Regions from separate parts of the Vibrio kyushuensis genome, predicted to be linked through region 1. Evidence: predicted binding sites of a transcription regulator. Region 1 holds the regulator's gene; the other holds the start of a gene.
The links. Region 1 encodes PurR, which represses purine synthesis genes. Its sites were predicted from a motif close to TNANGNAAACGTTTNCNTNA; they were not measured.
Positions count from the first base shown of each region.

Region 1 (8,129 bases):
TCTTCACTTGATATGTGGCGCCCCATTCTCAATACACTGTCGAGTTCTGGAAACAGTGGATTGGAAATCGCTTTGGCCAGATTTTCTGGCATGTATTCATTAATATCGGTCGATGACATTTGCTTGTACCTTTGCGCCAAAATCGTTAATTGCTTGCCAATCAGGTTGAACCGCTTTGTAGTCGGATTCGGAGTAACCTAAACGGACAGCTTGATCGATAACCATTCGAGCTAAATCAAAATGTTGAGTCTGTGGGTGAGCGAGTAGATAGTCTCTTAGTACCTGACCTAAATCGATACTGCTGCCCTGCTCTTTATGTGTCTTGAGCATCGAACTAATTCGGTTCGATAGCTCATCATTAACTTGTTGAACTTCTTCGTATTCCACCTCTAGTGGCACGTGACCGGTGACTTCGTCATCACGAAGTACAAGTGCTTCATCACGAAGATCGCTTAATCGCTCTGCGTCTGCATGAGTCAAATACCAAGGCATATCGAAGTAGTCGGAAACTGACTGACGTAATCGCTGGCTAAATGCACGGTTTTTATCCATATCAATAGCGGTACGAATAAACTTGTGTACATGGCGGTCGTAGCCAATCCAGAGATCTATTGCTTGTTGTCCCCAGCTGATAATTCGATCTAACTTTGTTTGTAAGTTAAACAGTGTCTCTTCAACTTCTTCATGCTCTGAGTCGTTATATATGAGACCTTGAATATCAAGGATCTGAGTTTGAAGTTCATCACCAGCGGCTTGTAGAGTATCTTGCAATTCTTTAAGCGTTGAGGATGTTTCAGATAATAACGATTCACAGTTGTTGATAGCTTCTCGCCAATCTTTATTCAACAGCTCTGCAATTTGGATTTTTACACTTTGTTGTTGTTCATCCATTACGCGTTGGTTGAGATCAATTTGATCAAAGATTTCACCAACAGAATATTTTAAAACTCCGTAAACACTTTTTTTCCAATGCGCCGAATTTCCACCTTCATGCGCTGCCTTTGAGGCTTTAGCCATTTCATCAGCTGCCATGGAAAGTTGGATCGATAATTTTAACTTGGAGAATTCTCGGTGACGGACATAGTAATCAGTAATACCGATGGCAAGCGATGATAAGCGATATATGCTTGCTCCATCCGTTACTTCACTAGTAAAGCGGCTGATCAGTCGCTGTTTAACCAGTTCGTTAATGGCGTTGTTTGCACGAAATGCAGACGCCTCACCGGTACTTTCAAACATTCGAGTGACGATGGTAAAAGCATCGTGCAGTTCACCTTCACCTAGTTCTTCCTCAAACCTATTGTCACTTAATACGGCTAACGCAATCAAAAATGCGAGTCGTTCATTTGACAAGTTTAATGAGAAATCGTGCTGCTTCACCCAGCCAACCAATTCATCAATTGGCTGCTCTGCAACATTGAGAGTCATCTCACTCATATATTTCCTGCTTATTGTTTCTTTCTTACTAATTCTGATAGTGATGATTTAAGCCTGATTGAAATCACGCTTTCAGGCTTAACGTGTTGAGGCCCCTTTTCAGAGAGAATCTACGTAAAGTTCATCATTCCATGACGGCCTAAAATTAGGCGCAAAAACTTGAAGCTCTTCCCAAACAATGACTTGGCGAAGCTAATTTTTACCTAACCCATAAGATTTTTTTACAAATTTGTGGGCAATATCGTCCAATTTACAGACCTTCGCCACGGTAGTTGGGTTATCATAATAAATTGTCCCGCTATTCTGTCATAGGAATGGTAGGAATAGAGAAGGATTCTCTTATTTTTATTATCAAGTGGTGTTTTTTCGGACTATTTTTGTATGTTTGAGCTGAAAAAGATTGTTTCTTCGTTATTGATGCCTTTGCCTGCGCTACTAATCGTTGGTTTTTTAGGCTTGATGCTTATTATGTTTACCGCTAAGCGAAAAACTGGATGTTTTGTCGTATTGTTCTCTCTTTGTGGTATTTTCCTGATCGCTTTCCAACCCGTTTCAACCCGTCTTCTTATGCCAATGGAGCGTACCTACTCCGCTTTCTTACCAGTTGATGAGTCTGTTGACTATGTCATGGTTCTTGGTAGCGGCCATGTCGTTGATGACCAAATCCCACCGACATCAGAGTTAAGTCGAACTGCTTTGATGAGGCTTAGCGAAGGTATTCGTGTTTCCCGTATGTACCCCGGCGCGAAACTCATTCTTTCTGGCTACGCCGGAGGGTCAGAATTTAGTAATGCCAGAATGATGGCAAAAGTTGCACTCGCATTAGGTGTCTCAAAGTCAGACATTATCTTACTTGAAACTGCGCAAGATACGTGGGAAGAAGCGCGTCAAGCCGCTGCATTTGTTGGGCAGAAAAGACTAATTCTTGTTACGTCTGCAAGCCACATGCAGCGTTCATTAAATGAATTCCATTCAGCTGGTATTAAACCAATTCCTGCTCCGACGAACTACCTAGCGCACCAAAACATCAACCAGCCTTGGGAGAAGTACACACCTAAAGCCCGCTATTTAGAGCAGACTGAGCGTTATTGGCATGAAACATTAGGGACCATTTGGCAATCATTGCGAGATAAAGCCGCCAACTATGAAGAAGACGCTTTAGACACTTCAAGCAGCGAACTTTAACGTTTCTAATTATCGATAGTGATATCACGATTTATAGATAACAGCTAAATATTATAAAGCCCGAGGTAATGCACTTACCTCGGGCTTTATAATATTTACCAACTCCAATAGCACTAGAATCGATTTATAAATCAATCACCAGCAAACATGTACCCTTCACCATGGACGGTAACAAAGATTTGTGGGTTCTTAGGGTCATACTCCATCTTTGATCTCATACGACGTATTAACACATCTATAGTACGATCATTGGGTGCATCGACACGATGACTGATCATATTTAGAATTCGTTCTCGGCTTAGCACCTGATTCGGGTAGGAAGACAGAGCAACCAATAACTCATATTCAGCCTTAGTCAATTTGACCGGGACTCCCTCTCGGCTAAGCGCACGACGTTGGATATCAAATGTCCACTCGCTAAAGTGAATCACTTTTTCGTCTTCGTTTTTCTTAACGGCAACCGACGTTGCGTTTTTAGCTGTTGAGATTCGCCATAGAAGATTCTTTACACGAACCAACAGCTCTCGTAATTCGAAAGGCTTGGTCACATAATCATCTGCGCCCATCTCCAAGCCAACAATCTTGTCTATATTGTCTGTACGCCCAGTCACAAGGATGATGCCTATATCTGACTGTCCACGAAGCTCCCGTGTCAACATAAGACCATCAGAGCCTGGCAAGTTAATATCAAGCATGACTAAATCAATGGGCTTTTTTTGTAATACTTCACGCATTTCTTCGCCATTTTCAGCTTCGCTAACTGCATAGCCTTCGTTTTGGAAGTAACCAACGAGCTTGCTACGTGTTACCGCGTCGTCTTCAACGACCAGTACATGATAAGTCATTTATACCACTTGTTTATTAGTTGGAATGATTAAACTCATATCATTCTATTCATAATTACTCACAATTCTAGCTCTACAAGAATGAAATGAACAATTAATGAGTGTTTATTGATTCAAAACAACCTAGCCATTCTGTTAACAAATCTAAATATTTACTCAATTTTTATCACAGTCGTAGTTACCGCTATTCACTTTTATTCGTTAAACTAAAAGAAGAATTTTTGTAAAGGCAGACCGACATGCAAGAAATAAAAACATTTAACGAAAAACGTGCTGAGATCTATTGGTGGCTATCAAGCTTGTTCGCAAAAGAACTGACGGTTCAAGATTTAGCACAATATCAAACCCCTCAGATCCGTTCGTTTCTTACTGGGTTAGGTGAAAATGAAACATTAAAGCCTTCAATCGATAGACTCGTAGACGCACTCAACCGATTGCTCGACCGTGAAGACGCACAACTTGAATTGTCTGCTGACTTCTGTGACCTTTTTTTAAAGTCAGACAAAGACTCTGCGCTGCCTTATGCGTCGATGTACATTGGTAAATCGGGCCTTCTCAATGACGTCCCTGCAAAAGAAGTGGCAGAGCTAATGGCACAGCATGGTGTAACTGTTGACGAAACTCTTAATGAACCTGCTGACCATCTGGCCGTTGAACTCGATTTCTTAGGTAATCTTATTATTCGTTCGAACGAGTTAGAACAAGAAAAGCATTTAGACGAAGCACTTGCAGAGCAAGAACAGTTTATCAGCACACATATTCTTACATGGACACCGCAGTTCAATGAGAAGTGTCAGAAGCTCGATGAGTTCGGCTTCTACGCATCAGTTTCTGAGTTATTGTGCGCTTTCTTAGAGCTTGATTGTCGTTATTTGGTTGGCGAATAAACAATCTGCTTCAGAAAGTAACAAAGTTTCAAAAAATTGCCATGATATTGTCTAATTGTGGTTTTAGATCACGTCAAAGTAGTCTGTTTTCGTTGCTTGTACTACGTATGACGTCTAAAATTAGCACCGATAATGACAATTATATTGAATAATAAACCGCTATTACAGGCGGTTTTTGTGTTTTAGGCACTTGGACACTTGATTTGTTTGTAGATACAAGCGATTTGTAGATGTAACCCGTTTATAAGCGCAAATTATTTACTTCGCCACTTAATAGGACAGGAATTATGGCCACAATTAAAGATGTTGCTCGCTTAGCCGGCGTATCAACAACCACCGTATCTCACGTTATAAATAAGACTCGATTTGTGGCTGAAACCACCCAAGAAAAAGTAAATAAAGCAGTAGACGAATTAAACTACGCACCAAGTGCCGTTGCTCGTAGTTTAAAGTGCAATACCACACGCACCATCGGTATGCTCGTCACGCAATCAACCAATTTGTTCTTTTCTGAAGTGATCGATGGTGTTGAGAGCTACTGTTACCGTCAAGGCTATACGCTTATCTTGTGTAACACTGGTGGAATATACGAGAAACAACGCGACTATATTCGCATGCTAGCTGAAAAACGTGTCGATGGTATTTTAGTGATGTGTTCAGATTTAACTGAAGAACTTCGAGAGATGCTTGATCGTCATGCTGACATCCCTAAGGTTGTTATGGATTGGGGCCCTGAAACGTCTCAAGCCGATAAGATCATCGATAATTCAGAAGAAGGCGGTTATTTAGCGACGAAATACCTCATTGATAAAGGTCATACCGATATTGCATGCCTAAGTGGCCATTTTGAAAAAGCAGCTTGCCAAGAACGTATCGCAGGATTTAAACGCGCTTTAACCGAAGCCAACCTTAAAATCGATGAAGATTGGATTCTAGAAGGTAACTTTGAGTGCGATACAGCCGTATTAGCCGCTGACAAAATTGTCGCTATGGATAACAAGCCTACTGCCGTTTTTTGTTTCAACGATACGATGGCTTTAGGCCTTATTAGTCGTCTAGGGCAAAAAGGCGTCAATGTACCAAATGACATTTCAGTGATCGGTTACGACAATATTGAATTGGCTGAGTATTTCTCTCCTCCTCTCACAACTGTTCACCAACCTAAACGACGTGTGGGTAAAAATGCTTTTGAGATCTTACTTGAGCGAATTAAAGACAAAGATCATGAAAAACGTGTGTTCGAAATGCATCCAGAGATCGTAGAACGTAATACAGTTCGCGATCTAACTAAATAATAGTTATGTCATTTATCGAAACTTGCGTATTTTGTGATATAGTTTAGACTCATTATTGAGACAAATTTATTGAATAAACATCACAGTAATAGAATCCAAATGTGAAGTTCATTCCTAATTGGTCGTCTTTAATAGAAGTCACGCACAGGGCAAACCATTTGAAAAAGTGGGACGCAAAGCCTCCGGCCTAAACCAGATCTTCTGTCTTAACAGAGTTTTTGATAGGTAGCGGGGTTGCCGATGGCAAACAATGCAAACACAAGTTTACTTACGAATGACACAGTTTCTGCATGTTTTGCTAATCTCTCGGACCTGATTTGGTGGCGTATTTTACATACACCGAGAACATACAGCATGGATAAACCAGTACTAAAAGACTCAATGAGGCTGTTTGAACAGCTTGGACGAGTAAAGTCTCGTTCAATGTTTGGCGGCTTCGGCATTTTTATCGAAGAGACAATGTTTGCACTTGTTGTAAACGATAAGCTTCATATAAGAGCCGATAGCAATACAGTCAAAAAATTCAAACAACAAGGCTATGAACCGTACGTCTATAAAAAACGCGGTCACCCCGTCGTTACAAAGTATTATGCTTTGCCTAATGACTGGTTAGCGAATCCGACATCCACTCTATCAGAAGCAAAAAATTCACTCGATATTGCTAAGAAAGAGAAAGAGAGCCAAGCAGCAGCAAAGCCAGACCGTCTTAAGGATCTGCCAAACCTGAGGCTTGCAACCGAAAGAATGCTCAAGAAAGCGGGCATTGATTCGGTTACAACTTTAGAACAGAGAGGCGCTGTAGAGGCTTATAAAGCCATTCAGCAATCACATGCTTCAGATGTGGGATTAGAGCTGTTGTGGGCACTAGAGGGAGCGATTAAAGGCACTCACTGGTCTGTCGTACCTCAAAACCGAAGAGATGAACTTTCAGGTCGATTAAGGTAATCCCACTTTTAAATCGGATTACTCAGCTAAAGCCAACGTCAATACGTTGGCTTTTTTATTGCCTTCTGTTTCTAAATCCGATAATTGTTCGTTGTTATTGAAATTTTTACGTCTTAATGCTGTTCTTAATAGGCACACCCAAAACTCATCGGCTCTATATTTATGAACAAAAAACTTTTCCTCGGCCTCTTACTCATCGGCGTCATTATCTTCCTTACTCTTAATTATGGGCAGCTACTAACGTTAGATAATGCAAAAGCACAACAAGAGTCTCTAGCACAATTCATTGAGTCTAATTTCTTAGTTGCTGCATTAAGTTACTTTGGGATTTATATTGTTGTTACCGCATTATCTATACCTGGCGCAGCTGTTGTGACACTACTAGGCGCTGCGTTATTTGGTTTTTGGACCAGTCTTTTGCTTGTATCTTTCGCCAGCACGATTGGGGCGACTCTTGCATTTCTTAGCAGTCGCTTTCTACTTAAAGAATGGGTACAAAACAAATTTGGAGATAAGCTCTCAACAATTAATGAAGGTGTTAAAAAAGATGGGGCTTTCTATCTATTTACATTAAGGCTTATTCCAGTCGTACCCTTCTTTCTAATCAATTTGCTGATGGGCTTAACGCCTATCTCAGCCGCTCGATTTTATCTTGTAAGTCAATTGGGCATGCTACCGGGCACGGCAGTGTATCTTAACGCTGGTACCCAACTTGCGAAGATTGAAAGCTTATCCGGTATTGTTTCACTCCCCGTTATTTTATCCTTTGTCCTACTTGGTCTTTTTCCTATCATCACTAAAAAAGTCATGGGTCTATTAAAGGGCTCTTCTGTAAAAAAACACAATGAAGCATAGACTCATCGATCGACCTAAACCGAGTGAATGAAAAAGAGTGAATGTGAAAGTACATCTAAACGAATACAGGCCTGCAAAATGCAAGCCTGTGTATTATTTGAAGAGCCTTAAACTTTAACGACTACAGTTTTTAATAAACTCGATAGAGTGACGATTAAACTCTTCAGGGCGTTCGACATTACATACATGTCCACAATCAGGAATTTCAAGAAGCTGACTGTCATGGTGCGCCGCTACCATCTCTTTTGCAGGTTGAATAAACATATAGTCTTGCTCGCCCATTAGATACAGAGTAGGAATTGGCATTGCTCTATGCTTAAAGTATCTCATTAATGGGTTAACTTCCGCCGTTAGAATAAACCAACGTTTAAACTCTTTTTGGCACAATTTTTTAGCTTCGCGCACAAACATATGTCGCGACTCTTTTTGATTACGCTGTGGCATAACGACATAAGCAAATAGGCGATATAGCCACATGTAAGGGATAATGTGCTTACTTAAGTCACCAAGTTTAATTAGTATTTGCGATCGCGTGTTGAGACGAGTTACCGCTCCGCCTAACACCATGCTATGAACACGTTCTGAAGCAATTTCTGCAATATTCTGAACAATAATGGTGCCTAAAGACATTCCGACAAAATGTGCCGAACGAATTTTCACATGATCCAGTACTTTTAAGA
Region 1 covers NZ_JAKJSV010000004.1:264,232-272,360, reverse strand. Annotated here, with positions in the region: gene mukE (chromosome partition protein MukE) at 1-119, opposite strand, end outside; gene mukF (chromosome partition protein MukF) at 100-1,437, opposite strand; gene elyC (envelope biogenesis factor ElyC) at 1,819-2,622, shown strand; gene torR (two-component system response regulator TorR) at 2,754-3,467, opposite strand; gene torD (molecular chaperone TorD) at 3,707-4,354, shown strand; gene purR (HTH-type transcriptional repressor PurR) at 4,642-5,649, shown strand; cyclic di-GMP riboswitch class I at 5,788-5,891, shown strand; gene L4D20_RS10360 (TfoX/Sxy family DNA transformation protein) at 6,004-6,594, shown strand; gene L4D20_RS10355 (TVP38/TMEM64 family protein) at 6,757-7,449, shown strand; gene L4D20_RS10350 (alpha/beta fold hydrolase) at 7,564-8,129, opposite strand, start outside.

Region 2 (8,129 bases), on a different contig from region 1:
TTGGAACATACGCATCCAAGCACCATTTTCACCCCAACCTTCTGGAGCCCATGAGTTTGCAACCGTACGGAAAACACGCTCTGGGTGAGGCATCATAATCGTTACTCGGCCATCGGTGGTTGTTAAGCCTGTGATAGCGTTTGGTGAACCATTCGGGTTACTTGGGTATTGTTGTGTTTGGTTGCCGTTGTTATCAACGTAACGTAGAGCAACAGTACCTGAGTTTTCAATCGCAGCTAAGTGCTCACCATCACGTACTTCTACGCGGCCTTCACCGTGTGAAACAGCGATTGGCATACGAGAGCCTTCCATACCATCAAAGAAAACAGAGTCTGACTTCTGAACTTCAACTAGGCTGAAACGAGCTTCAAAGCGCTCTGATTCGTTACGAACAAAACGTGGCCAGTTGTTTGCACCAGGAATAAGCTCTTTCAGATTAGAAAGCATCTGACAACCGTTACATACACCTAGAGAGAATGTATCGTCACGCTTAAAGAAACCTTCGAACTGGTTACGAGCTTGTTCATTAAATAGAACTGACTTCGCCCAACCTTCACCAGCACCTAGTACGTCACCGTAAGAGAAACCGCCACAAGCAACAAGACCGTTATACTCTTCAAGTACTGCAGACCCCGTTAGGATATCGCTCATGTGGATATCGGTTGCTTCAAAGCCTGCTCGGTCAAATGCCGCTGCCATCTCAACGTGAGAGTTAACGCCTTGCTCACGAAGAATCGCCATCTTAGGTTTAGCGCCCTTGTTGATATAAGGAGCAGCAATATCTTCGTTCACATCAAAGCTTAGATTAACGTTTAGACCTGGGTCTGAGTTGTCTTTCTTCGCTTCGTGCTCTTGGTCTGCACATACTGGGTTGTCACGTAAGCCTTGCATCTTATGCGTTGTTTCAGCCCAGATAGTACGTAGTTCAGTACGGTTACGCTCAACAATGGCTTGCTCGCCAGACTTAATCACTAACTCGTCAGAAGCTTCAACAGAGCCAATAACATGTGAACATGCCGCTAGGCCGTTATCTGCAAGAATCGCTTTCACTGCATCAAGTTCTTCATTGCGAACCTGAATCACTGCACCTAACTCTTCGTTGAATAGTGCTGCTAACGTATCTTCACCTAATGCTTCAATGTTCGCTTGAACACCACAGTGACCAGCAAATGCCATTTCAGCTAGCGTAACGAATAGGCCGCCATCGCCTTTATCGTGGTAAGCGACAACATGGTCGTTTGCAACCAGTGCTTGAACGCCGTCGTAGAAGCCTTTTAGCTGCTCTGCGTTGTCTACGTCTGCCGGTTTATCGCCAAGCTGCTTATAAACTTGTGCCAATGCTGTTGCGCCTAGACGGTTTTTGCCGTTGCCTAGATCGATAAGTACTAAGCTTGAAGCTCCTTTGTCTGTACGCAGTTGAGGAGTGATCGTCTTACGAACATCTTCAACACGAGCAAACGCAGTAATAACTAGAGAAAGCGGAGACGTTACTTCTTTCTGCTCGCCATCTTGTTCCCATTTGGTCTTCATCGACATAGAGTCTTTACCAACTGGAATAGTTAGGCCAAGCGCAGGACATAGCTCTTCACCAACGGCTTTAACCGCTTCGTAAAGACCTGCGTCTTCACCCGGGTGACCCGCTGGAGACATCCAGTTAGCCGATAGCTTAATGTTTTTGATATCACCAATGTTGGTCGCAGCAATGTTTGTAATTGCTTCACCAACAGCTAAGCGAGCTGATGCGCCGAAATCTAACAGAGCAACTGGCGTGCGCTCACCAAGAGACATCGCCTCACCGTGGTAAGTATCGTAACTTGCGGCAGTAACTGCGCAGTTAGCAACAGGAACCTGCCAAGGGCCAACCATTTGGTCACGAGCAACAAGACCTGTTACCGAACGGTCACCGATAGTGATAAGGAATGTTTTCTCAGCAACAGTTGGAAGACGTAAAACACGCTCTACCGCTTCGTTCATCTCAATGCCAGAACGATCAATTGCTGGGTTATTTACCTTCAGCGTTTTCGCATCACGGTGCATCTTAGGTGTTTTACCTAATAAGATGTCCATTGGCATATCGATTGGCGTATTGTCGAAGTGCGAATCTTCTAGTTTAAGGTCACGCTCTTCTGTTGCTTTACCAACCACAGCGAACGGTGCACGTTCACGCTTACAAATCGCTTCAAATGTTGCCATATCTTTGTCAGCAACGGCCATTACGTAACGCTCTTGAGATTCGTTACACCAAATTTCAAGAGGGCTCATGCCCGGTTCATCGTTTGGCACGTCACGTAGGTTAAAGATACCACCACGCTCACCATCGTCTACTAGCTCAGGAAGTGCATTTGAGATACCACCCGCGCCTACATCGTGAATGAATGCGATTGGGTTCGCATCACCTAGTTGCCAACAACGGTCGATCACTTCCTGACAACGACGTTCCATCTCTGGGTTTTCACGTTGTACTGAAGCAAAATCTAAATCTTCAGAAGAAGAACCAGAGTCCATTGAAGAAGCAGCACCGCCACCAAGGCCGATGTTCATTGCAGGACCACCAAGCACAATTAAGCTTGCGCCAACTGGGATCTCTTTTTTCTGAACATGGTCGTCACGAATATTACCTAGACCACCAGCCAGCATGATTGGCTTGTGGTAACCACGTACTTCTTCACCTGCGTGAGAGTTTACTTTCTCTTCGTAAGTACGGAAGTAACCAAGAAGGTTAGGACGACCAAATTCGTTATTGAATGCTGCGCCACCTAGAGGGCCTTCAAGCATAATATCCAAAGCAGTAACGATACGGCTTGGCTTACCAAAATCTGTTTCCCAAGGTTGAACAAAGTTCGGGATCTTAAGGTTTGATACTGAGAACGCCACTAAACCCGCTTTTGGTTTGCCGCCAATACCTGTTGCGCCTTCATCACGGATTTCACCGCCTGAACCTGTTGATGCGCCCGGCCAAGGAGAGATTGCCGTTGGGTGGTTATGCGTTTCAACTTTCATCAAGATGTGTGTTTTCTCTTGGTGGTAGTTATATTCACGCGTTTCTGGATCAGGGAAGAAGCGACCAACAGTTGAGCCTGTCATTACCGCTGCATTGTCTTTATATGCCGACAATACGTTTTCAGGCGTCACTTCGAAGGTGTTTTTGATCATTTTGAACAATGATTTATCTTGCTTAACACCATCGATTGTCCAATCTGCATTGAAAATCTTATGACGACAGTGCTCTGAGTTTGCTTGGGCAAACATCATTAGTTCAATATCAGTTGGGTTACGACCAAGCTTTTCTGTAAAGCTTTCAAGTAGGTAATCAATTTCATCTTCAGCAAGTGCAAGACCAAGGGTCACGTTCGCAACTTCAAGGGCTTTACGGCCACCAGAGATAAGATCAACTTCTGCATAAGGAGCTGGCTCTGCAACTTGGAACAATGCATTTGCGGCGTCGAAGTCAGTAAACACGACTTCCATCATGCGATCGTGCAAGACAGCTTTAAGTTCAACAAGTTGAAGTTCAGTCAGCTCAGAAGAAGACTCTACATAATAAGCCGTACCGCGCTCTAAACGTGCGACTTTATTTAAGCCACAGTTATTAGCGATATCGGTCGATTTAGAAGACCAAGGAGAAATGGTACCCGGACGAGGCGTTACAAGTAGCAACAAACCTGTTGGTTCATGCTCTTCAATCGTAGGACCGTAAGTCAGCAGCTTTTCTAATTTTTCAACATCAGACGCGTCAAGGTCTGCCGTAAGATCAGCAAAGTGGGTAAATTCAGCATAAATACCAGTTACTGGTAAGCTTAATTCACGACAAAGCTCTAAAAGCTTGTTAACACGAAACTCAGAAAGGGCTGGGGAGCCACGCAAAATTCTCATGTGCTTAGGTCTCTTTATGCAATTGATTAAGGTGATATTGGTATAAATTCAACAAGTTACCTTTATATAATAAAGATAATCTTGAAACTTATGCCGATTTCCCCTCTCCGTTGCGAGCGCATTATAAAGCAATTACTTTTGTGATGTAACACCAAAAGCAACCGTTTGCGTCATTTTTTTTGTCAATTTCAGATTACACCGTAATTGACGAATTAATACTCGGTCCGCTCATTCTTTTATAACTCTGCTTTTCCATACCGTTAGGCTTTGATATAAAAGCGATACTAGATGTATGAGAACTTAAAAAATGTTGAACAGCACACTGTCGAAACTAAAACTGACTGCCGCCTTTATATTTGCATCTGTAATGCTTACTGGCTGCCAAATAGAATCAGAGCCAAAAAGCGAGCTTCAACAGATTCTCGATCGTGGCGTTTTACGCGTTGGCACGCTAAACAATCAGCTTTCTTACTATATTGGACCCGATGGTCCTGCTGGGCTTGATTACGAATTAGTAAGAGAATTTGCAAATGAGCTTGGTGTTAAGCTTGAAATGAAACCTGCCTACCGGATGTCTAGCCTCTACCCCGCGCTCAAAAATGGCGAAATAGACATAATAGCCGCAGGTCTCAGCCAATCAGAGAAACGCCTGAAAGAGTTTAGAGCAGGACCCGCCTATTATTACGTCAGCCAACAGTTGGTGTATAAAAAAGGGCAATGGCGTCCAAGAAATTTTGAGCAGTTACTCGCGAGGCAAGAAAAGTTAATTGAAGGTAACGATGGCAACCCTATCGTCAGTATCGTTGACGATTCGCACTTTAAAAACACCCTTGCCCAGTTAAAAGCTCAGCATGAAACCTTTGAATACTCGGTCGATATTGATGCCGATATCAACGAACTACTAAAGCAGGTGTCTGAAGGGAAGCAACGATTCAGTGTTGCTGACTCCATCGAGATATCTCTGTCTCAGCGTATTTACCCTGATATCGCGATCGCTTTTGAACTTACAGAAGACCAACCTATCTCTTGGTTTATCAATCGCTCTGAAGATGAAAGCCTATATGCCCTCTTGATCGAATTCTTTGGCTCACTCAAGCAATCGGGGCAACTTGCTGCTCTCGAAGAGAAATACATTGGTCATATTGGCAGTTTTGACTATGTCGATACTCGCGCTTTTATTCGAGCCCTCGATAGCAAACTGCCCGAATGGTCACCTCTATTTAAGCAGTACTCTGAAGAGTTTGATTGGCGCTTAATTGCAGCATTGGCTTATCAGGAGTCTCACTGGAATCCAACCGCAAGATCGCCAACGGGTGTACGTGGCATGATGATGCTTACCCTTCCTACCGCCAAAAGTGTTGGTGTGACTGACCGCTTGGACCCAGAACAGTCGGTTTGGGGGGGAGTGAGGTACCTAAGAAAAATGGTCGATCGCATTCCTGATAGTATTTCAGATCATGAGAAAATCTGGTTTGCTCTGGCCTCTTACAACGTTGGCTTTGGCCATGTGATGGATGCAAGACGCTTAACCAAGCGACAAGGTGGCAACCCAGACGCTTGGGCCGATGTTAAAGACCGCTTACCACTGCTAAGGCAGAAGAAGTATTATAGCCAGACCTATTACGGGTTCGCTCGTGGTGATGAAGCAAGAAATTACGTTGAAAATATACGTCGCTATTATCAAAGTATTATTGGCCACGTAGAGCAAAGAAGTGTTTCATCAGAATCTAATATTGATGACCTTACGGTTATTCAACCAGAAACACCGCTTGTTTCGGGTGCTGAAAGTGCCGAGCTTGAAACATCAGAAGGTGTTGATACAGGTGAAGGCTCTGAAGATTCGGATGCTTCCAATACCGAAGTGACATCATCAACGGAGTAATAGGGTAGTAAAGCGAACGAATAATACTCTCACTATCTAGGCGCATTAACTTAATCAGTTAGTGCGCTTTTTATATTACAGGTTCCTTGTATTTTACCCGAACAAACCCCATATATTATTTAGTTCAGACACATTCATATTGCCGTAACATTTACTTTTTATAAAGGTAAGGTAATCAAGTTTGAATGACTCAAACCAACGTGTTTGAGACGATAATAGTAAGAACCTTTAAAGGAGTATTTTATGATGAAACGTAAAATGCAATCCAAACGTTTGAGTAAAACGGTTTCAGCGACGCGTAGAAAGCGTATGTTATCAAATAATAAGAAGAAAATTATTTGGCGAAACCGAACTTATACTCAATTACAGATGGATTAATCAAACAGGCAAGCATCTATCAGTAGCGATATATTCAAGTAAAGACAATATATCCAAGCATAGATGTTTGCTGAAATACCCCCTACTAAGACTCTACGTCTAACTTATCTACTCTTCTGACTTTCCTTCTAGATCTAGCTTCAACTTCCGCTTTTTTTCCTTTATCTCTTTTCGTCTACGTTTGAAAAATGCTTGTAATACGACTTTACACTCATCTTCGAGCAACCCTTTTTCAACCTCTGCGTAGTGATACGCAGCTTGGCTTTCAAACAAGTCTAAAACGGTACCTGCTGCGCCCGCTTTAAGATCGGTGGCACCAAACACAACACGTTTAACTCGGCTGTGTAAAAGCGCACCAGCACACATAGGGCACGGCTCTAACGTGACATATAAGGTGGTGTCTAATAAACGATAATTCTCTAATACCTGTCCGGCTTTTCGCAACGCTTCAACTTCGGCATGAGCCGTCGCATCATGCTGACCAATTGAGCGGTTCCATCCTTCAGAAATAATCTCACCATCACGAACTAAAACAGCACCGATAGGCACTTCGCCTTCACTTTCTGCAACTGAAGCTAACTCAAGGGCGCGCCGCATGAAGAATTCATCTTGTGAAGTAAATTGAGAAAGAGACACGATCAAACTCCGAAATAATAAAAAACGTAATGCTGAAAGCACATCATGACAATGATTGAGCTACTAAGAAAGATATCAGAAGTCTACCTTGATTGTGCTGACAAGAAAAAGCCCGCGAAGGTTATCGCGGGCTTTGTTATCTGATATTACGTTAAGGAAACACCAATAGTGAAGCCTTAATGCACACTTACATTGTGTAAGTGTAAGGAGCGTTGATACCTAGAGGGATACCAAGTGCCCAGTAAGCTAGTAGGAAGATAGTCCAACCAATTAGCATTGCGATAGAGAACGGCATCATAAGAGCAGCTAGTGTACCGATACCTGTCGACTTAACGTAACGTTGACAGTAAACAACCACAAGTGGGAAGAACACCATTAGTGGAGAGATAATGTTAGATACAGAATCACCAACACGGTAAGCCGCTTGAGATAACTCAGGAGAGATACCAACAACCATCAACATAGGAACTAGGATTGGACCAATTAGAGCCCATTTAGCCGATGCAGAACCGACTAGTAAGTTAACAAACGCAGTAAGAAGAATCATACCAACGATAGTCATTTCACCAGCAAGGTCCATTGCTTTAAGACCTTCAGCGCCGTAAAGCGCAAGCATAGTACCAATGTTTGATTGACCAAATGCAGATAGGAACTGAGCACAGAAGAACGACATTACAATGTATGCGCCCATCGTAGACATAGTCTCTGACATTGATTTAATAATATCGTTGTTGCTATTGAATTTACCTGAGATGCGACCGTAAACGATGCCAGGGATAACAAATAGAATAAAGATAAGCGGAACAATTGACTGCATTAGAGGCGCAGAGAATGCAGTTAGTTCACCTTCTGGAGAACGCAGTGCTGAATCTTCAGGCATAAGAGCGAACACAAGTGCTGCAATACCAGCAACCATTGCCCAACCAGCCCAACGGAATGCTTTTGATTCGATTTCAGTGAACGTACCTAGATCAGGAGCTTCTTCAGCATCTTCATCTACAGGTGTATTAGAAAGGCGAGGTTCGATGATTTTCTCAGTTACCCACCAACCGATACCAACGATTAGGAATGAAGACAGACCAGTAAAGAAGATGTTCGCTAATGGGTTGATAACGTATTCAGGATCAAGAACGTTCGCTGCTGTTTGTGTGAAGCCAGCTAGTAGAGGATCGATACCTGAAGGAATAAAGTTTGCAGAGAAACCACCTGATACACCAGCAAACGCTGCTGCGATACCCGCTAGAGGGTGACGACCCGCTGCGTGGAAGATGATGCCACCTAGTGGAATAACCAGTACATAACCTGCATCCGCTGCCGTATGAGATACGATAGCAACCAAGATTAGCATTGGAGTTAGAAG
Region 2 covers NZ_JAKJSV010000012.1:42,057-50,185, forward strand. Annotated here, with positions in the region: gene purL (phosphoribosylformylglycinamidine synthase) at 1-3,873, opposite strand, end outside; gene mltF (membrane-bound lytic murein transglycosylase MltF) at 4,181-5,755, shown strand; gene L4D20_RS21245 (hypothetical protein) at 5,999-6,133, shown strand; gene tadA (tRNA adenosine(34) deaminase TadA) at 6,242-6,769, opposite strand; gene L4D20_RS21255 (AbgT family transporter) at 6,957-8,129, opposite strand, start outside.
Region 2: a site for PurR is predicted at 4,027-4,046, ahead of purL (phosphoribosylformylglycinamidine synthase). Genes of this name have one in related genera too.